DNA from 4 places in the Desulfitobacterium elongatum genome. Region 3 is predicted to be linked to each of the others. Evidence: riboswitches for the same ligand, from Rfam matches in the RefSeq annotation. Region 3 holds a riboswitch; each other region holds the start of a gene.

Region 1 (3,429 bases), 200 kb from region 3:
AGACGTCACACTATTTTTATTCCGATAGAACTCAGCAAAACGTGCAACACTTTCATCATTCGTATTAAATAAAAGTTCTTCGGAAAGTTGTCGTTCGGTTTCAGGGATGGACGCATACCGCTGAAGCTTCTCCGCATTCACGAGGGCATAATCCAAGCCTGCCTTTGTCGCATGATACAAAAAGACGGCATTCAAGACTTCCCTCCCGGCTGCTGGTAAGCCAAAGGAAACATTGCTAACTCCTAGAATAGTTTTGCACTCAGGGAACTCCTGCTTAATGAGCCGAATTCCTTCAATCGTCTCTTTAGCCGAACCCAGGTAGGTTTCGTCTCCTGTCGCAACAGGGAAGGTAAGTGTGTCAAAAATGATATCTTGTGTTGAGGCACCATATTCGGTCATCAATCCATAAACCCTTTTGGCAATCTCTAGCTTTCTTTCTCGGGTTAGGGCCATCCCTTTTTCATCAATCGTCCCGACAACGATAGCAGCCCCGTATCTTTTCAGAAGAGGAATAACTTCCTCGAATCGCGTTAACCCATCCTCCAGGTTAATGGAGTTAATCAGCGTTTTTCCTTGTGAGAATTTAAGTCCTAGTTCCATGACCTTCGGGTCTGTTGAGTCAATCATGAGAGGAGCCTTAACCTTTTTTACAACATAGGGTAAAAACTCGCACATATCTGTGTATTCGTCTCGATCCGGGTTCGCCAAACAAACATCGATGACTTGGGCTCCTTTCTTGGCTTGTGCTCGAGCAATCTCAGAAGCTTCATCATAGCGACCTTCCGCAATCAGATCTCGAAACTTCTTCGAACCAATGACGTTTGTCCGTTCACCCACGATAAGCGGACGATTCTCCTCTTCGACATAGACGGGTTCAAGCCCAGATACAGCACTCACCGTCCGCTGTGAAAGTGGACGAGGAGCATAATCCTTAAGCACCGCAGCCATGGCCCGGACATGTTCGGGGGTCGTTCCACAGCAACCTCCAGCCACATTGAGCCAGCCGCGCTCCGCGAAGCCAGCCATTTTCCGAGCAAGCCCTTCCGGTTCTTCATGATAATGCCCATCTTCATCCGGCAACCCGGCGTTAGGATAGCAGCTTACCCCACAGCTTGCTAATTGAGAAAGCGAACGGATGTGGTCACGCATAAATTCTGCTCCAGTTGCGCAATTAAGACCCACAGTAATCGGATCCAGATGTTCAATAGAAATATAGAAGGCTTCAATATTTTGTCCTGCAAGAGTCGTCCCCATAGGTTCGATCGTTCCCGAAATCATAATCGGAATTTTATGACCCAAGTCAGAAAAAGCCTTTTGAATTCCAACTCCGGCCGCTTTTACATTAAGTGTATCCTGGGCCGTCTCGACAATGAGGACATCCACTCCACCCTCAATCAAGGCTTTCGCCTGACGGCAATAGGCCTCACTTAAACCATCAAACGTTACTCCAGCGGTCAAGGATAGGCTCTTCGTCGTTGGACCCATAGAACCAGCGACAAAGCGTGGCTTTTCCGACGTCGAATAGGAATCAGCTACTTCTCTAGCTAGTTTTGCAGCAACTCGATTAAGTTCACTATCTTTTTCTTCCAAGGCATAATCCGCGAGAACCACGGTCGTTGCCCCGAACGTATTTGTCTCGATAATATCCGCGCCCGCTTCGAGGTACTCTTCATGGATTGAGCGGATGAGCTCAGGGCGGTTAAGATTCAAGATTTCATTACAGCCTTCGTATTCATCTCCCCCGAAATCCTTCGCGGTTAGGTTCGCTCTCTGAAGCATGGTTCCCATCGCTCCATCGAGAATGAGTATTCTCTTTTCTAGTTCCTTTTCAAATAAAGATTTCATCTCATTCTTCCTCTCCATATACAAACTTGCAAAGTGCAGCTAAGCACTGTAGATAATATGTAGAATTGCAAAAGCCTCTTCCACAACAGAAGAGGCTCACAAAATCGTTTGTAATCCTCTTATCTGCCAGAAGTAACCTTCTGCAGGAATTAGCACCATACTTAAATTCTCTCAATTTAAAAGAATTTATGCTGGTTGCCGGGTTTCATCGGGCCAGTCCCTCCACCACTCCGGATAAGAGTTTTATTGAGTTAGTATCTCGAATAAAAAGTTAAACTCATAATAACAGTTCCAAAACAGTCTGTCAATAGTACAATTCTGTACTATATCACTTCTCCGACTGGGCACACCCTCCTGCTCCTTGATTCCACTCAGAGTTATCACAAGGAAATCCAGTGTTCCCAATGTGACATTCCCGAATCGGTGAAAAATCAACTATGAAATCAAAGGGGATAAGTTGCTTACCTTGTAAACTTGATACAACGACATAAAAAGAGACCGACATGGTCTCCCTTCTAATTTCCCTTTAAAATTGCACACTTACCTTTGTCCCTTTCGGGCTTGAACGAATATCAAGGGTTGCTTTATGCCTTGCAGCAATACTATAACAAATGGCCAGGCCCAAACCCGTCCCATTATCCTTTGTTGTAAAAAACGGAGTTCCAATTTTCTCTCTAATCTCACTAGGGATACCACACCCTTGGTCTTCGACCATCAGAACAACTCTTCCATGCTTTAAATAGGTAGAAATCGTAAGGACTCCATCGGCCGACATGGCTTCTAAGCCATTACGAGTAAGATTCAAAATAAGCTGGCGAAGTTCTTTCTCATCTACGTAAGAATCCGGGATATTTCCTAGCCTGATATTTACACGTTTATCTTCCATATTTGCGTGTGCATAAATGAGTGGGTAAAGAACATTGATAATCGTGTTAATATTAACTACCTTGAAATCTACGATGCGATCTCGGCTAAGTGACAAGAATTCAGAAATGATTTGATTCGCCCGATCCAGCTCCTCTATCATGAGTTGGAAGGTTTCTCTATACATAAAATTCTCCGCTTTGGCTGAAAAAACCTGCAGATACCCTCGAACTGTCGTCATAGGGTTTCGTATCTCATGTCCTATTCCCGCTGCCATTTCGCCAATTAAATTAAGCCTTTCGAGTCGTGCCATCTCCCGCTCTATATGTTTCTTCTCAGTTATATCTTGGACGACCATGAGAAAACAGGTCTGTGTTTCTATTTGAACCGCTTCTGCAGAAAGAAGTCCAATCCTCTCTTTTCCAGATTTTGTGGTCATTCTTATATCCCAATTAAGAACTACGCCATTTTCTCTCAAGCACTTTTGAATCTTTTCTTGATCCGCTTCGTCTATTAAAGATGTAAAATCTAATAATCGCGTATCTAAAATTTCACTTCGTTCATACCCTAAGGTCTCTGTGAAGGCGTCATTAACATCAAGAACAAGCATCTCTTCCAGTGATAAGATCAACATAAGAGTAGGGCTCGCCTTAAATGCTTTGACAAATAGCTCCTCAGACGATTGACGAGCGTACTCCGATTTTTTACGTTCTAGAGCAC
Region 2 (3,429 bases), 740 kb from region 3:
ATTTGTAATCAGTGATAAGGATTTGCCTTTTAGAGATATTATTTCTGCCGTCACTTCAGAGATCATTAATTACCAATTCAATATAATTAAAGGGATCAATGAACAACATGAACAACTTTATCGCGCTGTTTTATGCGGCGAAAAGCTTGACTATTTCATCAAGATCATTGGAAAACATTTAGAAGGCAACTGTGCTTGTCTATCTGCCTGTTGGGAAATACTGGCGCAGTATCCCGAAACGAATACCGAACCTTTAGAAGATATAAAAGCCTTAATTCTGGGAGAAGAAATAATCAATAAAAAGAAGTTGGTTCGTAACGGCTTAGCTTATATATCAATTAAAAATTATTTTGTATTTCCATGCCTAGCTCATAACAACATCATAGGTTATTTCCTCTTGCAAAAAGACGCACAAATCAACGAACGCGAATTGTTGTTTATCCAACAGATGGTTTCATTTATATCCATCAAGTTGCTCGAAAAGCAGCTTGTCTTAGAAACTGAACAGCGCATGACCACCGCTATCATTGATGAGCTTCTGTTCCATCATTCTGATGAAGATATTGTTCGTGATCGACTACAACTTCTAGGGGTTATTCCAAACACAAACTACTATGTTCTGGTTTTGACCTCTAAGTCGAAAATAAAGCAGGAAAGCCCGTATATTTTCCGTTCAAGGCTGCAATCAATCTCTCGTTATATACAAGCTCTTTTCCCAAAAAGCTTGGTTCATTCAGTTGCAGATGGATATATGGCTTTTGTTTCTTTTCCAAGCACATCGTGTCATATGAGGGAAGACACCATGAGAAGTGTATTGGATAATTTGTCTGAACTCTCCGAAATAAAAAACCATATGTATATTGGGTGTAGTATGATTGAAACCGATTTAACCGGAATCCCTCATTGTTACGAGGCGGCAAAGCAAGCGATTCGGTTTGGAAAAGCATTTTTTCCTGATCAATCCATTCACGTTTATAGAGATTACCTCGAAATACGTATGGCTTCCCACATGCTCAATACCGATGAGCATACATTCTTAAAGCGAAATGTAATTCTTCCTCTAGAAAATTATGATAAAAAGTATCAAACAGAGCTTTTTCTTACCTTGGAAAAGTGTCTTACCATTGGTACATTGGAAAAAGCTGCTGCTGATCTGCATATTCATCCCAGCACATTACGTTATCGTCTTCAAAAGATAGCAGACTTGACAAATATTGATTACTTTACAACGCAGGGGAAATACATATTAAACACCGCATATATCCTCGCTAAACTTGGGTCATATTAGAACAAAAACCGGAGCTTCCATAATTGGAACCTCCGGTTTTTGTAGAGAAACTTTAGTTTTGAGATCAGCCAGACTCCCGACATCCGCTCTGAAGAAGACGCCTGAGTCCATCTATATCCAGCTCATCAAACCGTTTGAATCACCTCTGCCTGCGGCGTACCCGTCTTCGCATTACGGACATTATGAGCTAATTTGACAAAAAAGTTTTGCATCTTTAGACGGGCCACAACATGAAACGATGTCCCGTCCCCTTATTACGTGTTCCCCTTCCTCTCTGCAAGGTATCACTTGGAAGATATCTATTTTAAAGAAATCTATTGACATTACTTCTGTTATGTAATAGTATAAATCCAATCAATAGCTAAGTGTAAATAGTCGTATAGGAATACTTAGTATTATTTTACAACTAAATATAGAGTTATCCTTATTCAGAGTGACCGAGGGACTGGCCCTATGACGTCCGGCAACCCCCTATTTGGGAAGGTGCTAAATCCTGCAGAATGACTAACATTCTGAAAGATAAGTCGAAACAGAGATATTTTCGATGTCCCTTTCAGTTTGAAAGGGACATTTTTTAAACTACTGATAAAAAGGAGGGAATGATATGATTGAAATTCGTAATCTCTCAAAGGTTTATGATACAAAGAATGGAACAGTAAAGGGAGTCGATAATGTGTCCTTGACTGTTCAAGAAGGTGAAGTTTTTGGAATCGTTGGTTACTCAGGCGCTGGAAAAAGTTCATTGATTCGCTGTATTAACCTGTTAGAAAGGCCAACCTCAGGGAGCATTTTCGTTAACGGGAAGGATCTTACTTCCTTAAACAGTGAAGACCTACGCCGTGCACGCTTAAAAATAGGGATGATTTTTCAGCATTTCTATTTGATCAGTCAAAAAACGGTGTTTGAGAACGTAGCATTTTCCCTTAAAGCTGCTAAAGTACCGACAGTGAAAATTAAAGAGAGAGTTGAAGAACTCCTCGAAATGGTCGGTCTAGCCGACAAAAGAGATGTCTATCCTTCACAGCTGAGCGGAGGACAAAAACAAAGGGTAGGTATCGCTCGTGCCCTTGCTAATAATCCCACTGTACTTTTATGTGATGAAGCCACTTCAGCCCTAGACCCGACGACGACAAAATCAATCCTAAATTTATTAAAAAAGATTAATACAGAGCTTAATATAACGATTGTTTTGATCACTCATGAAATGAACGTTGTGAAGGAAATTTGCGACCGAATGGCAATCATGCAAGACGGAAAAGTTATCGAAGAAGGCTCTGTCTATGATATATTTGCAAACCCGAAAGCCGAACTCACCAAAGAATTCATAGCGAGTGTTGTTTCCTTCGAAATCCCAGAGGTTATCTTAGAGAGCTGCAAAGGACCAATTATCAAGGTGACCTTCAAGGGAGAGGTCGCTGGAGAGGGTGTCATTTCCGATACGCTCCAGAAATTTAACGTTCACGGTAATTTCCTCCATGGTTCCATTGAATATATTCAAGAATTGCCGCTTGGCATCTTTATTATGGAACTAAACGGGCAAAAGGAAGAAATCGCAAAGGCCCTACAGTATATCGAAAGCAGGGCAGTACAAGTGGAGGTGTTACAAAATGGGCTTTGAATTTAATCATTTTGTAGAACTTATCCCTGAAATCAATTCAGCGTTTATTCAAACCATCTATATGATTTCCATCTCCTTGGTTGTCGCGATTTTAATTGGCTTGCCCATCGGAATCTTCTTATATATCACTGACAAAGGCTTGTTCTTGGAAAATCGGGTGCTTCAAAATGTTTTAGGATTTGTCGTTAATTTGGTACGATCGATTCCGTTCATCATTTTACTTGTCGCACTCATTCCCTTGACAGACTTTCTAGTGGGTACGACCATCGGCCCTACTGCAGCAAGTGTTTCCCTTTCTGTTGCTGCAATTCCATTTTTTGCACGTATCGTGGAAACGGCTTTACGTGAGATTGATAAAGGAGTCATTGAGGCTGCGATAGCCGCTGGTGCAACTCCCTGGATGATCATCAAGGAAGTGCTGCTCCTCGAAGCTAGATCCGGAATTATTTCTGGTGTTACCTTAACACTCATTAGTTTGATTGGTTTTTCGGCCATGGCCGGTACAGTTGGCGGTGGCGGAATA
Region 3 (3,429 bases):
TTTCCTTTGAAAGCAGACGAATTTCATCTTTACTTAAGCCCGCTTCCTGTAACGGACTTCGGACACCCAATGCTCTAGCAGCCTGCATTCCCGGTCGATAATCTTTTAAATCATCCGCATTACTTCCATCGACTACCCATTGAATCTCCTTTTCTCGAGCGATACTTAGAAGCTTTGAAAACAATTCGTTTTTGCAATGAAAACAGCGATTTTTGGGATTAGAAACAAACTCCGCCTTCGCTAATTCCTCAGTCTTTATGACTTGATGTTTAGCCCCGATGACCTTAACCTGATTCATAGCGGTAGTGTAGTCTGATGTAGGCATAGTTTCAGATGAGCCAATAATAGCGAGGCATCTTTCACCTAAGACTTCATGTGCAACCTTTAAAAGAAAGGTGCTGTCAACTCCGCCAGAAAAAGCTACGATGACCGATTCCATTTCACGTATGATTTGTTTTAAATGATTCAGTTTAGATTCCATACTTAACCCCTCCGAATGTATCGAAATGTCCTCCGACTATTCCAATCTTAATACTTGGATTATAGATTATTTACTGAATCCTTTCAAGGCATCTGCACTTGTGGATCTTCTGTAATTGTATATGATTATCTGATCTCTATAAACCACAACTTGGAAATTAATCCTCCTATATAATCCTATCAAGAAAAACAAAGATATTCAATTATATTTATCTCAAACAACCGTATATGCCCGATTATATCTGTTGCAAATACTTACTCATTAGATTATCATATACGATAAGATTTTGATATCTGGTTGATTCCAACAATTAAATATCTGACAACTCTTATCAAGAGTGGCGGAGGGACTGGCCCGATGAAGCCCGGCAACCTGCATTATGCGAGGTGCTAATTCCAGAGAACCTTGTTCGAAGATAAGAGGACGTGAAGTAAAACCACGACCTCTTTTTGAGGTCGTTTTCATTTTCTTGGGAAGTTTCACTAAGGTTAAATTAATCAGAAGCGAGTTTTTCCTCGCATTTCTCAACACGAAAAAATATTGAACTGAATATCTGCTCTTATCCAGAGTGGCGGAGGGACTGGCCCGATGATGCTCGGCAACCAGCGATTAAAGCATGGTGCTAATTCCTGTAGGATGACAATCCTAACAGATGAGAGAAAACAAACCTCTTTTCTGTCTGAAGAGAGGTTTGTTTTTATATCTTCAAGCTTATCAAGGAGGAAATAGAATTGAACATTTTAACTGAACTTGCACAAATCGGAAATCGTATAGACCCCAAGGGGGCGATCAGCTTTCCAATCTACAATTCATCAACCTTTGCTCATCCAGGTTTAGGTGAAAGTACTGGGTTTGACTATTCCCGTACCGCCAACCCAACACGTCAAGTGCTTGAAGATGCCATTGCTCGCTTAGAAGAAGGAACAAAAGGTTATGCTTTTTCCTCGGGCATGGGAGCCATAACCACCATTCTAAGCTTATTTTCCCAAGGGGATCATCTCATCGTCACAGAGGATCTTTATGGCGGAACCTATCGCATCCTGAACGAAGTATTCAACCGCTTCGGACTACAGGTGAGCTTTGTCGATACCAGCAACCTTGAAGAGATTGAAAGGCAAATTCTCCCGAACACAAAAGCCATTTTTTCTGAAACTCCGACGAACCCCTTAATGAAGATTGCAGATCTTTATGGAATTGCTTCCCTGGCCCATTCACACGGACTCTTGAATATTGTGGACAACACGTTTCTTACCCCGTTTTTTCAAAAACCACTTAACTTAGGCGCAGATATTGTAATCCACAGTGGCACGAAGTATTTGGGAGGACATAATGACATCATTGCTGGCCTTGTGGTCGTAAAAGGCGAGGAATTAACCACACGCTTTGCGAGATTGCAAAATTCTCTAGGAGCTATACTGGGTCCCCAAGATTCTTGGTTAATGATCAGAGGCCTAAAAACTTTAGCACTGCGCATGAAGGCTCAAGAGGAAAACGCCAAGCAAATTGCCCAATGGTTAGTTAATCATCCCTCTGTAACAGACGTATACTACCCCGGTCTCGAGACCCACCCTGGATACTGTACTCAGTTGGCGCAAGCCTCCGGGTTTGGCGCCATGCTTTCTTTTCGAGTGACAGATGCCACCTTAATTCCGCAGGTTCTGAAATCCCTCCAGATTATTTCCTATGCCGAAAGTCTTGGCGGTGTTGAATCCTTAATCACTTACCCGTCCACCCAAACTCATGCAGATATTCCACAGGAAGTCCGCGAGCGACTTGGGGTGGATGACCGCCTCCTGCGCTTATCGGTTGGAATTGAGGGGGTTGAAGATTTAATTATCGACTTAGAGCAATCTTTAAAACGAGAGAATTATAATGAAACAACAAGGTTTTAATACCCGATTATTACACGATGCGGCAGACCGTGATCCCTTCATAGGTGCTGTAAGTACCCCCATCTATCAAGTGATCCATGATTTTGAAGCTTTATTGTAATCGATAAAATCAATGGACAGCCAGAATCCGGCTGTCCTTACTACTTGTGAGGTAAACTTTAGTTTGCCTATTAAGTTATAAGATTTATTTCAAATACTCGGGAAGTTCGTTCATAATATTCGTGGGTTTATTTTCGTAAAGGATAGCTTTGGTAACAATATAGTCGGCAACCTTTTCTAGTCGTATGGAATGCTTAATCTGATCTAAGGCCCCAGGTATCCCCTCAATACTCTTGCGGCGTGTTTCATAATCAGCAGTGAGTCCCATGAAAGAACCCTGTTGTTTGGAGATGGCTTCTTTAATGTCTTCTTCGGTGACTTCGGGTGAAATCTTTTCGGCGATGGCATTGAGAAGCAGGTTCTTTTTAACCGTTGTTTCAGCCTGGGGGCGGACTTCTTTTCTGAGATCGTCCATTGTGCGGCCAGAAGATTTCATGTAGTTTTCCATGACTTGCGGTCCCATCTGCATGCGGATCTGATTAATCTCGATCATGATCTGCTGCTCTATGATCTCTTCTTGAAGGGTAAAGGGATTTGCTTCTAGGAGTTGTTTCATCACGGCTTCTTTTTTGTGGATATGCGTTTTTTCTTGGGCCATCGCCTTGAAAGAGCTACGAATCTCTTCTGTTAGCGCTTCGATGGAATTAAAGGGGAGCTTTTCGAGCAGTTTTGCGTCATCGTTTTCAGCACCATGCTGCTTGCGCAGGCCGGCCAACTGCTGTGCCATGTCGTCTTCAGTGACAATAACCGGTGTATAAGTGGCCTCCAACCCTTCAAACTGTTTCAGCTCGAATTCGGGTTCAAGGCCAACACGGACTTCGACGATGCAGGGCTGCCCCAGTGCCATAGTCTTTGGCATGACCTTTGGGAACGTGATGGGATGAAGCCCCAATTCCTTAATTGCGCTCATATAATAGGAAGGCATAAGACTTTCTAACGCCTTGCCTGCTATTTTCT
Region 4 (3,429 bases), 1.4 Mb from region 3:
CGTTAGAATGTTAACTCGTTGTAAACCAGTTAACATAAGGCCGGGATTTATGTTAACACCTTAAAAAGCGTTAACTATTTTAACGTTTAGCAAAATCATATTATATTTACTCTCTTATTCCTCTTCCAAAATGTTTAAAGCCAGTATCACTCTTAAAAGAGAGTTACTGGCTCATAGTTTTCCTCAGTATTATTTACTTCCCCGCTTCTAGGTTTCCCTCTAGACCTATTTCAGCCGCGACGTTCTGCATGCCTTTGATGGTTTGCTCGATAACATAATCCAAGTCCATCTTTAGCCTTTCTGCACCGTCTTCTATGACTTCACGGCTGACTCCCTCAGCGAAGCTCTTCTGCTTCCATTTCTTTTTTACGGATTTTACAGTTAAGTCAAAAAGGCTTTTACTGGGTCTAAGAAGTGCCGTGGCAGAAATAAGACCTGTCAGTTCGTCAATGGTATAAAGCACCTTTTCAACATTTTCGATGGGTTCCACTTCGTTGACAAGTTTGTAACCATGGCTTTCTATGGCCCGAATATACTCTTCAGGTAAATGCCTTGGCTCGAGTATTTCCCTCGTTTTGTGACAATGCTGTTCAGGGTACATCTCAAAATCGATATCATGTAATAGTCCAATGATGCCCCATTTTTCAGTATCTTCATTATAGAGGGAGGCAAATTGGCGCATGACAGCTTCCACTGTTATGGCATGTCTTAAAAGAGTCTCACTCTTGACATATTCGCTTAGAAGTTGCCATGCGGCTTCCCGATCGTGTTCATAATCTGGCATTGAAATTCCTTCTTTCTCAATCTATTTTTAATCCTTTGAAATTTGATTGCTCTGGCTAAGATCACATTCCTCAATTTCGTGTTTTTATTTAATCAAGTTCATTAAGATTATAGGGAGTTTCCTGATAGACATAGTAATTGAGCCAGTTTGCAAAGAGCAAATTGGAGTGACTCCTCCACTTAACGATCGGTGGTTGTTTCGGATCATCCCCCGGATAATAGTTTTGAGGGATGTTGATAGGAAGACCTCCTGCTATATCTCGGTCGTACTCAGATTTCAAGGTCAGGGGATCATATTCTGAATGGCCTGTCACAAAAATTTGCCGACCACCTTTTGTGCCCACTATATAGACGCCAGACCCCTCGGATTCAGAGAGAATCTCTAGCTCAGCAACCTTTTCGATATCTTCCCTTCTTACTTCCGTATGCCTGGAATGGGGGACATAGAAAATATCGTCAAACCCTCTGAAGAGCCTAACATTCTTTCTGTTAATGGTATGGGGAAAAACGCCAAACATCTTGGCAGGAAGTGAATACTTTGGAACACTAAATTGATGGTACAATCCAGCTTGTGCTCCCCAGCAGATGTACAGGGTCGAATAAACATGATGTTGGCTCCAGTCCATGATCTTCACTAACTCCGGCCAGAAATCAACCTCTTCAAAATCCATCTGCTCGATTGGCGCTCCAGTGACAATCATTCCGTCAAATTTCTTATCCTTAATGTTCTCAAAGGTATCATAGAATTTGACCAGATATTCTTCTGGAGTATTCTTGGAACGATGCGTTTCGGGATAAAGTAAGGTGATATCGACTTGTAACGGTGAATTGCTTAGAAGCCTCAATATTTGTGTTTCCGTGATAATTTTATTGGGCATGAGATTGAGAATCAGGATACTCAGTGGTCTAATATCCTGATGTGAAGCCCTTCCCTCATTCATGACAAAAATATCTTCATTATTTAATATTTCAGCAGCTGGTAAACCATCGGGTATGTTGATAGGCAAAGTGACTCTCCCCTTTCAAAACAAAAATCCTCATTCATACGAAAGAGGATTAATTTACACCATTTCCTCTCTCATCTATCAATGTATCCATTGCAGGAATTGGCACCGTTGTATTTTAAAAATACCGGTTGCCGGGTTTCATCGGGCCAGCCCCTCCACCACTCTTGATAAGAAGTTGATTCTATTCAATTATCGATATTAAAGAAAATAGCCATTGCTACTATATTATTACATTCTTTCATTTAAGTCAATCTGTCCTATAACAAAAGCAAAAACCGGACTCTTGACCCTTTCCCCTATCATTCGTTTGTGGCAACTGTTCGCTATGAAACAAATAAATCTCTACATATTATTACAGCACTTGGGACATCTATCTAAGACAAGGCATATTATGTACTATCTAACGAAGGGAGGTTGAAAGTATGGCAGTGGGGTTAGATGGAGTTATGCGTCATGGTGAGAAATTAGAAGGTATCGCAATCGTAGTTGTAATCATTCTTCTGCTTATTGCGATGGGAATTGCATTCTAAAAGAGTTCTAATCTGATGTGAGAGGAGGAGATCAATTTGTACGGCATGGGTTATGGTGGCGGATGTTGCAACCCAATTGTTATGGGCGGAGGTCAATGTGTTGGCGCAGCTATTATTGCCATTGCTATTTTGATCCTTATCGCCCTCGGCGTAATCTTCTAAATTAAGGATGCTTGGGCATCAATCTGAATAAGAGAAAGGAGATTGAGGTATGTTTGGTTTTAGGCGTTTTGGATTCTTTCCGTTTTTTTTCCCGTTTTTTCCCTTCTTTTTCCCATTTTTCTTCTTTGGTCACCGTCGGAGATTCTAACAACGAAAGGCCGGATATCCCGGCCTTTTTCTTTGCTATAACTCCTTTATATACGCAGTGCTGCCAAGTCAAACTTTGGTACGATTCCCTCTTGCATGGCCCGACTCAAGAGTGCAGTAATAGCCTCATATCCTTTTTCGCCTAAATCCTCGGAATACTCATTCACGTAAAGATTGATATGAGCGTTTGCCACTTCACTGGACAACTCTTGGGCGTGTTGTAGCACGTACTCCCGGGACTCCTGCGGATGGGCCCACGCATATTTAACTGATGCTCTGATCCATCCGGAGATAGCATCCAAATCCAAGGACCGACGAGCAATAATCGCTCCCAGTGGAATCGGTAAACCGGCATCTGACTCCCACCAGCTCCCTAAATCAGCCAAGAGCTTTAGACCATACTCAGGGTATGTAAAGCGTGCCTCATGAATGACTAGTCCTGCGTCAATTGCCCCATCGCGTACCGCAGGCATAATCTCGTCGAAGGGCATAACAACAATTTCACCTATGCCCCCTGGAACTTGCTGAGCTGCCCATAGCCTAAACAGTAAGTAGGCGGTGGATCGTTCACTGGGCACAGCTACACGTCGTCCCTTCAAGCCCGCTGGTCCCTTATCAGCAGCGCTTTCGTCTGAGGTCAGTACCAGTGGCCCACATCCTCTCCCCAAGGCGCCACCGCAAGGTAACAAAGCATATTCAGACAACACCCAGGGCAGTGCAGCGTACGAAATTTTTACCACGTCCGGGCCTTTTGAGCTGGCTGCCAAACTATTTGTTATATCTATATCTGCGTAAGTTAC

Evidence for each region. Region 3 has a riboswitch for S-adenosylmethionine ahead of ACZ42W_RS17495 (PLP-dependent transferase). Riboswitches for the same ligand answer to the same signal wherever they lie in the genome.
Region 1: it holds a riboswitch for S-adenosylmethionine, as region 3 does, so the genes downstream of both, metH (methionine synthase) here and ACZ42W_RS17495 (PLP-dependent transferase) in region 3, are expected to answer to the same signal.
Region 2: it holds a riboswitch for S-adenosylmethionine, as region 3 does, so the genes downstream of both, ACZ42W_RS20860 (methionine ABC transporter ATP-binding protein) here and ACZ42W_RS17495 (PLP-dependent transferase) in region 3, are expected to answer to the same signal.
Region 4: it holds a riboswitch for S-adenosylmethionine, as region 3 does, so the genes downstream of both, metA (homoserine O-acetyltransferase MetA) here and ACZ42W_RS17495 (PLP-dependent transferase) in region 3, are expected to answer to the same signal.

The regions. Positions count from the first base shown of each region.
Region 1 is NZ_AP038772.1:3,889,543-3,892,971, forward strand. It holds gene metH (methionine synthase) at 1-1,845, opposite strand, end outside; SAM riboswitch class I at 1,962-2,086, opposite strand; gene ACZ42W_RS18440 (hypothetical protein) at 2,174-2,350, opposite strand; gene ACZ42W_RS18445 (PAS domain S-box protein) at 2,372-3,429, opposite strand, start outside.
Region 2 is NZ_AP038772.1:4,434,268-4,437,696, forward strand. It holds gene ACZ42W_RS20855 (PucR family transcriptional regulator) at 1-1,288, shown strand, start outside; SAM riboswitch class I at 1,710-1,814, shown strand; gene ACZ42W_RS20860 (methionine ABC transporter ATP-binding protein) at 1,893-2,906, shown strand; gene ACZ42W_RS20865 (methionine ABC transporter permease) at 2,896-3,429, shown strand, end outside.
Region 3 is NZ_AP038772.1:3,692,915-3,696,343, forward strand. It holds gene larE (ATP-dependent sacrificial sulfur transferase LarE) at 1-481, opposite strand, end outside; SAM riboswitch class I at 807-903, shown strand; SAM riboswitch class I at 1,038-1,140, shown strand; gene ACZ42W_RS17495 (PLP-dependent transferase) at 1,207-2,373, shown strand; gene ACZ42W_RS17500 (trigger factor) at 2,558-3,429, opposite strand, start outside.
Region 4 is NZ_AP038772.1:324,027-327,455, reverse strand. It holds gene ACZ42W_RS01505 (HDIG domain-containing metalloprotein) at 194-784, opposite strand; gene metA (homoserine O-acetyltransferase MetA) at 873-1,790, opposite strand; SAM riboswitch class I at 1,859-1,964, opposite strand; gene ACZ42W_RS01495 (hypothetical protein) at 2,357-2,482, shown strand; gene ACZ42W_RS01490 (1,4-dihydroxy-6-naphthoate synthase) at 2,677-3,429, opposite strand, start outside.